DNA from 3 places in the Ruegeria sp. CI8 genome. Region 2 is predicted to be linked to each of the others. Evidence: riboswitches for the same ligand, from Rfam matches in the RefSeq annotation. Region 2 holds a riboswitch; each other region holds the start of a gene.
What was found. A riboswitch is a leader RNA that binds a small molecule or an ion and turns the genes downstream of it on or off. The one in region 2 is predicted to bind cobalamin.

Region 1: linked by a shared signal. The riboswitch ahead of ACR0DA_RS08790 (DUF1636 family protein) and the one ahead of ACR0DA_RS15775 (DUF1636 family protein) in region 2 are both predicted to bind cobalamin.
Region 3: linked by a shared signal. The riboswitch ahead of ACR0DA_RS08860 (CbtB domain-containing protein) and the one ahead of ACR0DA_RS15775 (DUF1636 family protein) in region 2 are both predicted to bind cobalamin.

The regions. Positions count from the first base shown of each region.
Region 1 is NZ_JBQFQL010000001.1:1,770,746-1,774,008, forward strand. Features, by position in the region: gene ACR0DA_RS08780 (NAD(P)-dependent oxidoreductase) at 1-203, opposite strand, end outside; gene ACR0DA_RS08785 (LysR family transcriptional regulator) at 312-1,187, shown strand; cobalamin riboswitch at 1,260-1,464, shown strand; gene ACR0DA_RS08790 (DUF1636 family protein) at 1,547-1,930, shown strand; gene cobW (cobalamin biosynthesis protein CobW) at 1,933-2,988, shown strand; gene cobN (cobaltochelatase subunit CobN) at 2,995-3,263, shown strand, end outside.
Region 2 is NZ_JBQFQL010000004.1:133,613-136,875, forward strand. Features, by position in the region: gene ACR0DA_RS15760 (hypothetical protein) at 1-145, opposite strand, end outside; gene ACR0DA_RS15765 (hypothetical protein) at 118-384, opposite strand; gene ACR0DA_RS15770 (hypothetical protein) at 446-745, opposite strand; cobalamin riboswitch at 1,391-1,598, shown strand; gene ACR0DA_RS15775 (DUF1636 family protein) at 1,702-2,100, shown strand; gene ACR0DA_RS15780 (ABC transporter ATP-binding protein) at 2,097-2,903, shown strand; gene ACR0DA_RS15785 (ABC transporter substrate-binding protein) at 2,900-3,263, shown strand, end outside.
Region 3 is NZ_JBQFQL010000001.1:1,784,871-1,788,133, forward strand. Features, by position in the region: gene cobA (uroporphyrinogen-III C-methyltransferase) at 1-500, shown strand, start outside; gene cobF (precorrin-6A synthase (deacetylating)) at 493-1,236, shown strand; cobalamin riboswitch at 1,280-1,488, shown strand; gene ACR0DA_RS08860 (CbtB domain-containing protein) at 1,525-1,695, shown strand; gene ACR0DA_RS08865 (CbtA family protein) at 1,700-2,398, shown strand; gene ACR0DA_RS08870 (hypothetical protein) at 2,463-2,957, shown strand; gene ACR0DA_RS08875 (DUF1636 family protein) at 2,945-3,263, opposite strand, start outside.

The sequences.
Region 1 (3,263 bases), on a different contig from region 2:
GCGGGCGACGGCAGGCAGGTGATGACCGCATCGCAATCGCGCATCATCTGGGCCGGGCTTTCACCGGCTTTTGCTCCCTTGGCGGCGAACTCCGCCACAAGATCGGGGTTCAGGTCGTGTACCGTCAGGTCGATACCGTTGCGCAGCAGCGACCCCGACAGCTTGCCCCCCACATTGCCCAAACCGATGAAACCGACCTTCATGTTCTGCCCTCCCGCAGGCGCAATTTCGTTGGCACGAGTATTTCCGTTGCCCATCGACAAAAGAAACGAATAATAAGTCAATCTAAATGCAAAATATTTTGGTGCTGAATGGACCGCCTGCCCAATCCGGCCTGGCTGCGCAGCTTCGAAGCCGCCGCACGCCATCTGAATTTCACCACCGCCGCGCAGGAACTGGGCCTGACCCAGACGGCGGTGTCGCTGCATATCCGCTCGCTCGAGGCGGACCTCGGGCATCCGCTTTTTGCCCGCAACGCCCGACACCTGTCGCTGACCGAGCTGGGCCAGTCCTATGCGCTGACCGTGCGCCGGGCGCTGTCGGATATTGCGCTGTCCACCAACAGCTTGTTCGGCCCCGCCTCGCGGCAGGCGCTGACCATCCGGGCGGCGATATCGACGATGACCTACTGGATCGCGGCCGAGCTGCCCGCGTTCAGCGCCCAGCACCCCGAGGTCCCGGTGCGGCTGGTGTCGCATATCTGGAACGACTCGGCCGCGCCTGCGGATGTGGACGTGGAAATACGGCTGGGCCATGGCGACTGGCCCGGTGTTGCGGCCGAACGGCTGTGCTCGGAACGGCTGGTGCCCGTCTGCCGGGCGCAGGACCCGGCGCCAGACCTGCAAAACGGCCCGTTGATCCACATTCTTGGGTACGAGGACAACTGGGCGCGGTACTTCGAGGCCACGGACACCGACCTGCCCGACCGCCCCGCGCGCCATTCGGCGGATACGACCGTCACCGCGCTGCAACTGGTGATGGCCGGCGCGGGCTACGCCACCGTTCTGGAGCGGTTCGCGCGCAACGCCATTGCCCAGGGCGCGCCGATCCGGGTTGCGGGGCCGGCGATTCCCTTTGCCCAGTCGCACTATCTGATCCGCAGCGTCAGCGCGGCGCCTCCGTCCATCCCTGCCGAGTTGTTCCTAGCCTGGCTACGCGACAGGCTGGCCAGTGATGCCGCGGATTGACCCCGGCAGGTCGCTTTTTCGATCCGACGCAGGGCACTTGGCCCCGCGCGCTTGACAACCCCCCTGCCCGTGCCGCATGTCGCTTGCGTTGGTGTCTGTGCAAACAGATGAAAAGGGAATGCGTCAGCGGTTTTCCGTCAAACGCAGCCGCCCCCGCGACCGTGACCGGAGAGGGTGCCCAAATGCCACTGGCCGCAGGCCGGGAAGGCGGGACATCCGACAGAGCGCCGCTCTGACATCCGCAAGCCGGGAGACCTGCCAACGCCCGAAGACAAACCGGACGGGGTGTTCCGGTGTCGGGCCCATGTCCGCAACGTGGCCCGCGCATACCCCGTCCCCCGACAACCGAGTGAGGGGGGATGAGATACGTGACCGAGACCACACCAGTCGAGCTGCTGGTTTGCACCACCTGCCGACGCGGGCTGCCCATCGAGGATGACGCCCAGCGCCCCGGCACGCTGCTGCACAAGGCGCTGGCCGCTGCCGACCTGCCCGAGGGCATCACCCTGAAGCCGGTCGAATGCCTGTCGAACTGCGATCAGGGCTGCTCGATCGTTCTGCGCGGCGGGCCGTCGCGCTGGACCTTCGTCTATGAAAACCTGAACGAATCCGACCATGTCGAGATCATCGTCGAAGGCGCCACCAAATATCTGGCCGCCGATGATGGCCTTGTGAAATGGCGCGACCGCCCTGAACATTTCCGCAAGAACTGCGCCGCCCGCATTCCCCCGATTGGAGCCTGAGCATGAGCACCCTCGAAAAACTTCCCGTCACCGTCATCACCGGCTTTCTCGGCTCGGGCAAGACCACGCTGATCCGCCATCTGATGCAAAACCCGCAGGGCAAGCGGCTGGCCGTGGTGGTCAACGAATTCGGCGACGTGGGCGTCGATGGCGAAATCCTGAAAAGCTGCGCGATCCCCGACTGCCCGGCGGAAAACATCATGGAACTGGCCAATGGCTGCATCTGCTGCACCGTGGCCGATGACTTCATCCCCACGATCGAGGCGCTGATGGCGCTCGACCCGCGCCCCGATCACATCCTGATCGAAACCAGCGGTCTGGCCCTGCCGAAACCGCTGCTCAAGGCGTTCGACTGGCCCGACATCCGTTCCAAGATCACCGTGGACGGCGTGATCGCTCTGGCCGATGCCGAGGCCGTGGCCGCAGGCCGCTTCGCCCCGAATGTCGCGGCGGTGGATGCCCAGCGCATGGCCGATGACTCGATCGACCACGAAACGCCCCTGTCCGAGGTGTTCGAGGATCAGATCTCGTGCGCCGACATCATCCTGCTGACCAAGCCTGACCTGGCCGGCCCCGAAGGCGTGGCCAAGGCGCGCGAGATCATCGCCGACGAGGCGCCCCGCCCCCTGCCCGTGGTCGAAGTGGCCGAGGGTGCGGTGGACGTGCGCGTGGTGCTGGGGCTGGAGGCCGCAGCCGAGGACGACATGGACGCCCGCCCCTCGCATCACGATGGCCATGACGACCACGAACATGACGATTTCGAAAGCATTGTGGTCGAGCTGCCAGAACAGACCGACCCGGCGCAGCTGGTCGCCAATATCGAGCGTCTGGCGAACGAGCTGAACATCCTGCGGGTCAAGGGCTATGCCGCCGTTCAGGGCAAGCCGATGCGCCTGCTGGTCCAGGCGGTCGGCGCGCGGGTGCGGCACCAGTATGACCGCCCGTGGAAACCCGAGGAAGAGCGCCGCTCGCGCCTTGTGGTCATCGCCGAGCATGACGACATCGACGAGGCCGCGATCCGCGGCATCCTGACGGGCGTCACCGAGGCCGCCGAGTAAGCACCGATGCACGTCGTCTTCCGCGAAAGCCACGGGCTCGAAGAAACCGAGACCCCGACCGATCTGGGCCAGAGCCCGGCGGATCTGGTGGTGCTGTCCTTTTCGGACAGCGACCTGGGTGCTTTCGCGGCCGGCTGGCATCGCGGCGGCGGGCCCGAGGGGCGGATGCCCTCGTTGCGGCTGGCCAACCTGACGGCGCTGAAGCACCCATTGTCGGTCGATACCTATGTCGAGCAGACGCTGGAGGGTGCCAAGGGCATCCTGATCCGGCTGAT
Region 2 (3,263 bases):
TCGCGGCCCCGCCGCCCAAGGTCATCGCTCCAACCACGCCGAGGATGAGCCCGATCACAAGCCCCAAGATCACTTTACCCATGTTTTCCTCCCATTTGGTGGGAAAGAGTTCCGCCTTTATTCCTGGCGCAAGCCGCGTGCCCATTTGCATATCAAAACCAGTGCCAACAGGTTGAGCACCGGTGCAGTTGCCGCGAGCCACGGTTTGGCCGACTCTGAGAAAAGGTCCACCGCAAGGACCCAAGGCAGTCCCAGCGGCAAAAGGAACACGCCGGACAACGGGTCTCGTTCCTGTCCGAACCAGCCAAAGGTACCGGTCAGGAACGCAAACAACGCCAGCAGGTAAAGGGTCGCAAACGCGATGATGGTTATTCTGCAGACCATGCCGGACCTCAGAGTATCAAGCCAGCGCTGCGCAGCCGATTTCGGCTACGCATCAAACTGGTCACAACGCGCCTTCGTCGCCCAGGAACTCAATACCGGCTGTCGCGCCATCACTGTAGGCAATACAATTCCACGGAGCCCGATCCTCGCCAACCCCAACGGTGACTTGTGTTCCAGCCTCGCTGAACGCGGATGAGAGCACGACCACTTGCGAATTGTTGGTTGTTTTGGCCACGTCTCGCAGACACGCCTTTTGAGCGGGCGTCAGTTCGGCAGGTGTGCTTGACGTGCTGGTGTCGTCACAGGCCGCTAGCAGTACGAAACACGTCGCGCCTGAAATCATCATGACTTTGTTAATCACTTTCTTCTCCTCTTGGGTTTGTTGATACTTTTGGAACAGGTGGTCTTATTTTGCGCGCTCACGTCTATGCGGTCCCCGATTTTGCGGCCAATGACATGGCTGGCAGACAGATATTCTGCCGATCCCCGGGACCGTGAACAAAGCGTGCTGACGCAATGACGTCATGGGTAAAAACCGGTGCGAAGTTTCGAGGAAGGGTTCGTACGTTAAGTCCGGGCACCGCGTCCTCCCAACGCTGATCTTCGTGAAATGCCTTCCGACCGCCAGCACTCACTCCAGCAGTCGGAAGGGCCCGACGAAACGGGCGACAGCGACAACAACGGAGGTAAAGCTAAAGTTGTGTCGAATTCGTATGTTTGAATCAATCACAAGATAAATCAATGATTTTTCCGCGCGTAAATTTTGTAAGCTTGCCAACGATAGGCTTCTGCATTCAAAGGGAAAAGGCGAGGCCGTTCACGGAGGCTTGGCAGTCAGCCCGCTTGCGCCGCCGTGTTTCGGGACCTTCCGAGCTATCTTAATCCAGTTGGTCAAAACGACATAATTCTCCGCCCGGTCTGTCGCTCAGGTGGTGCCGAAGGGTCGCCAGGATGCCTCCCTTTCGCACCCGCCCAGAACGTCGTTGACAGTGCAACCCGATTCATGGATGAGATTGGCGCTGATGGTTCCCGATCGTTTCGCCGGTCGGGTAAAAGGGAATACGGTGCGGCGCCGTTCTGACGCCAACTCCGTGACTGCCCCCGCAACTGTAGGCGGTGTGCGACCCCCGGATGCCACTGGGCCGATAGGTCTGGGAAGGCGGGGCAAGCCATACACCGCGAGTCAGGAGACCTGCCATCATCAAACGCAACTCAACCCGGGCGGGGTGTCCCGGAAGGAGGCCAAGATGGCATTTTCGGCTTACGCCGCTGACATGACTGGTTCCCTTTCCGCCCCGCGATTTCGCGGAGGGCGAAATGAACCGACAATCAACACATCACATCACGGTTTGCCTATCTTGCCGACCTAAGGGCGCAGCCGTACGCCCCGGGCCTGACCTGATCGGACGATTGCGCGCCGCGCTGGCCGAAGACGACGGTTTGGCAGGTTTTGACGTTTCCGGTGCCGCCTGCATGGCCGGGTGCACCCGACCCTGTACCGTCGCCTATCACGGGCCGGGCAAGGCATCTTACCTGTTTGGCGGGCTGACGTCTGAAGAGACCGGGGCATTCGTGGAATTCGCGCGGCTCTACGAGCAGTTGCGCGATGGATGGTGCAGCTCGGTCGACCGCCCGGCCGGGCTTCGCCACGCAACACTGGCCCGCATTCCAGCCGCGATGGCTGCGTCTTCGGAAAATGCGGATTGCGCCTCATGAGTGCGCCTTTGCTGTCGGTGGATGCCGTCACCTGGGCGCCGCGAAAACGAGCGCCGTTGGTGCTGCACGAGACCAGTTTTGCGCTGATGCGCGGGCAGGTCATGGGGGTTTTGGGGCCGAACGGTGCCGGCAAGACAACCCTTCTGCGGATGATCTACGGCTATCACCGTCCGTCCTCGGGCGACATTCTGGTGGACGGCGGGTCCGTCAAAAGAATGGCCCCCAGGGCGCTGGCGCGTCAGGTTGCCGCCGTGCTGCAGGAGCAGCCCTCGGATTTCGCGCTGACCGTGCGCGACATCGTGGCGTTGGGGCGGGTGCCGCACCGGTTGGGCCTGTCCACGCCCGGCAGTCGTGACCACCAGATCATCGAATCCGCGCTGCACCGAATGGATCTGCAAGGGTTTGCCGACCGTGGGCTGGCCACTCTGTCCGGCGGCGAGCGTCAGCGTGTGATGGTCGCGCGCGCCCTTGCCCAGGAACCCCGGATTCTTGTGCTGGACGAGCCTACCAACCACCTGGACATCCGCAACCAGCTAGAGGTGTTGCGGCTGATCCGGGACCTCGACCTGACGATCGTCACCTCGCTGCACGATCTGAACCTGGCCGCCGATGTCTGCGACCGTGTTCTGATTCTGAAGAACGGTCGACCCTGCGGCTTTGGCCCAACCCAGACAGTGCTGAGTGACAGGCTGGTCTCTGACACGTTCGATGTCACCGCCCGGCAAGAGCAACTCAGCCTCAGTCACAAACCTCACCTGACCTATCAACTCCCCAATCCCCAACCAGAAGGAAGCTTGGAATGAAACCGACCACCCTAGTCCTGGGCTTGGCTTTGGCCGCCAATACCGCGATCGCGGAAACCACCGTGCAAAGTTGCAATCGAACCGTCACCTTTGACGAACCGCCCAAGGCGGCGATCTCGAACGACGTGAACCTGACGGAAATGATGCTGGTGCTGGGCCTGGCCGACCGAATGGTGGGATATACCGGCATTTCCGGCTGGAAGACGTTGGACGAGGACATGCGCGCCGGAGTGCAGCAACTGCCCGAGCTGTCGGCCAAGTATCCCAGCAAAGAGGTGCTGGTCGGCGCAGATGCCGATTTCTATTTCGCGGGCTGGAACTACGGGATGAAAGTGGGTGGCGAGGTGACGCCAGAGACGC
Region 3 (3,263 bases), on a different contig from region 2:
CCCAGACCGGCCAGCGGATCGTGCGGTTGAAATCGGGCGATGGCGGCCTGTTCGGACGGCTAGAGGAGGAATTGGCGGCCCTGCGCGCTGCCGGGATCGCGTACGAGATCATTCCGGGCATCCCCTCGGCCATTGCCGCGGCCGCAGCGGCGGGCATCCCGCTGACCCGGCGCCTGACCGCGCGCAGGGTGCAATTCGTCACCGGCCACGATGTCAGCGGCAAGCTGCCCAAGGACCTGAACCTGCCCGCGCTGGCCGACCCGGGTGCGACGACCGTGGTGTTCATGGGCAAGCGCACCTTTCCCCTGCTGGCGCAGGCGCTGGACGCGCATGGGCTGCCGCTGGACACGCCAGCAATGATGGCCGAGTCGGTTTCGACGCCTGAGCAATCGCTGCACCGGTCCACCGTCGGCGCACTGGCCGAGCGTCTGGGCTCCGAGATCGGCACCGCGCCGGCGCTGATCCTTTATGGCCCGCTGGCGGAGTTCGACGATGATTGATCTGGTCTTGATCGGGATCGGCACCGGCAACCCGGACCACGTGACCTTTCAGGGGGCGCAGGCGATCCGCGCGGCCGATCTGATCCTGATCCCGCGCAAGGGCGCCAACAAGGCCGATCTGGCCGGCGTGCGCGAGGAAATCATTCGCAAGGTCACCGACACACCACCCCAAATCGCCTATTTCGACATCCCCGGGCGCCGGTCGCAGGATGGCTACCTGCGCGGCGTGGATGAATGGCACGACGCAATCGCCCTGCGCTGGCAGGAGGTGATGGCCCGGCGCCCCGAGTCGCGCACCGTCGCCCTGCTGATCTGGGGCGACCCGTCGCTCTATGACAGTTCGCTGCGAATCGCGGCGCGGCTGGACCCGCAGCCGAACACGACCGTGATCCCCGGCATCACGGCGCTGCAGGCGCTGACGGCGGCCCATGCCATGCCGATCAACGAAATCGGCGCGCCTTATATGGTCACCACCGGCCGGCGCATCCGCGACGAGGGCTGGCCCAGCGACGCCGATACGGTTGCGGTGATGCTGGATGGCGAATGTTCGTTCCAGACGCTGGACATGGCCGATTTTGACATCTGGTGGGGGGCTTACGTGGGTATGCCCGAGCAGATCCTGATCAAAGGTCCGCTGGCCGATGTGGCCGATGAGATCCTGCGCAACCGCACCGAGGCTCGCGCCCGGCACGGCTGGATCATGGATATCTATGTTCTGAAAAAGCGCGGGAATTGACGCGAAAGGTCGCAAATGGCGATTGCGCCACAGCGGCATTCACGTCTAAATGGACGAGTCTGGTCCTGCCGGAGACATCCGGATGCTAAGAGGGAATTTGGTGCGGCCTGCGCGCAGGTCAAATCCAAAGCCGCCCCCGCGACTGTAAGCGGTGAGCCCTGTTCAACCAGCCACTCCCGATCCGTTCGGGGGGAAGGCGAACAGAGGCGCTGACCCGCAAGCCAGGAGACCTGCCAGGCGAACAATGAAACACCGGCCGTCGGGTGCGGCGGCACAGGAGGACAGAAAATGACGACACAAACGCAAACCGCATCAACGGCACGCGCTGGCATTCTTTCGGCAGTGTTCGCGGCAGCCCTGGGCCTGGGGATCATCACCCTGGCTGGTCACGTTCAGGCATCGGCGCTGCATGACGCCGCGCATGACGTGCGCCACGCAACCGGCTTCCCCTGCCACTAAACCAATGTTCAGTCGCATTCTGACCAGCGCGTTGTTCGCTGGTGCTGCAGCCGGGTTGATCGTCGCCCTGCTGCAGTTGGTATTCGTGCAGCCCGTGTTGCTGCATGCTGAACTCTATGAATCCGGAGAGCTGGTGCATTTCGGAGCCGAAGCCGTCTCGGCCCATCCCGAACTGCCGGGCATGTTCTCGGACCTGACCCGCGACGGGTTGAGCATGGTGTTCACCATGCTGACCTATACCGGCTATGCGCTGGTTCTGGTCGCGCTGATGTCGCTGGCCGAAGCGCAAGGCCACCCGGTTGACGGGCGCACAGGCGTGCTGTGGGGCCTGGCCGGTTTCATCGCCTTTCACTTGGCGCCGGGCTTCACCCTGGCCCCCGAGGTTCCGGGCGTTGCCGCAGCGGATGTGTTTGCGCGGCAGATCTGGTGGTGGGCAACCGTCGCGGCCGCTGGTGTGGCCATGTGGCTGATCGCCTTTGGCGGCAACATCGTCAGCTATCTGGTTGCGGCCGTGCTGTTGATGGCCCCGCACCTGATCGGCGCGCCGGAACCCGACATGTTCACCGGGCCGGTTCCGACCGAGATCGGGGCCCTGTTCGCCGCACGCGCATTTGGCGTCGGCCTTGTGGCCTGGGTGCTGCTGGGTTCGTTTGCCGGGTATTTCTGGCAAAGTGAGGGCAAGCGCGTCGAAGCCGCGGCCTGATCCCCGAAATCCCACGACCCGCCGGCGCACAACCGGCGGGTCATCTGCTTTTCAAGGAAACAAGATGACACGCTCGCTTGCTCTTTTTGCGATCGGTCTGGTCTTTGGCGGGGGTGCCGGGTTCGTGCTGGCCGCGGCCAACGGCGTCACCTTCGACGGCCACGACCATGCCGACGCCGCCCAACATGGCGGCCATCACGCCGAGGCCATGGCCCATGACCATAGCACCGCCATCAACCTGCCCGCCGGACCGGACGCGCCGGGGCTGGAGATCGCCGTCTCCCCCGACCCGATGGCAGGTTGGAACCTGAATGTGATGCCGCGGAACTTCACGTTCGCGCCCGAGCACGCCTCGCTGGACGACAAGCCCGGCGAAGGCCACGCGCATGTCTATGTGAACGGCGTCAAGCTGGCGCGGCTTTATGGCATCTGGATGCACATCCCGGACCTGCCCAAAGGCGAAACGACCATCGAGGTTTCGCTGAACGCCAACAGCCACAGCCCGCTGGCCGTGGATGGGGTGCCGGTCAGCGCGTCCGTCACGGTTCAGGTGGACTGAAACGCAGGGATCCGCGCCCGCAGACACAAGCGAAGCCGCCCGCACGGCCGGGCGTCTTCGATCCAGCCGTTCGGGCTGTTCAGAATGGTCCGACAGGTCGCCGCAATGTCATTGGCATCGGCAACCGGATCGATCCCTGAAAACACGTAAGACGCCAGGCTTTCCCCCTGCATCGCCACCACGGTCGGCTCGTCGCAACCGCTGAAACAGGCGTGCTCGGCGACCTCGACCTGCCCGTCCAGTCCCGCGGCGCGCAGGGCGTCCAATACCGCCTGTCGCTCGGCCGGCTGGTCGCGCTCGCCCGCG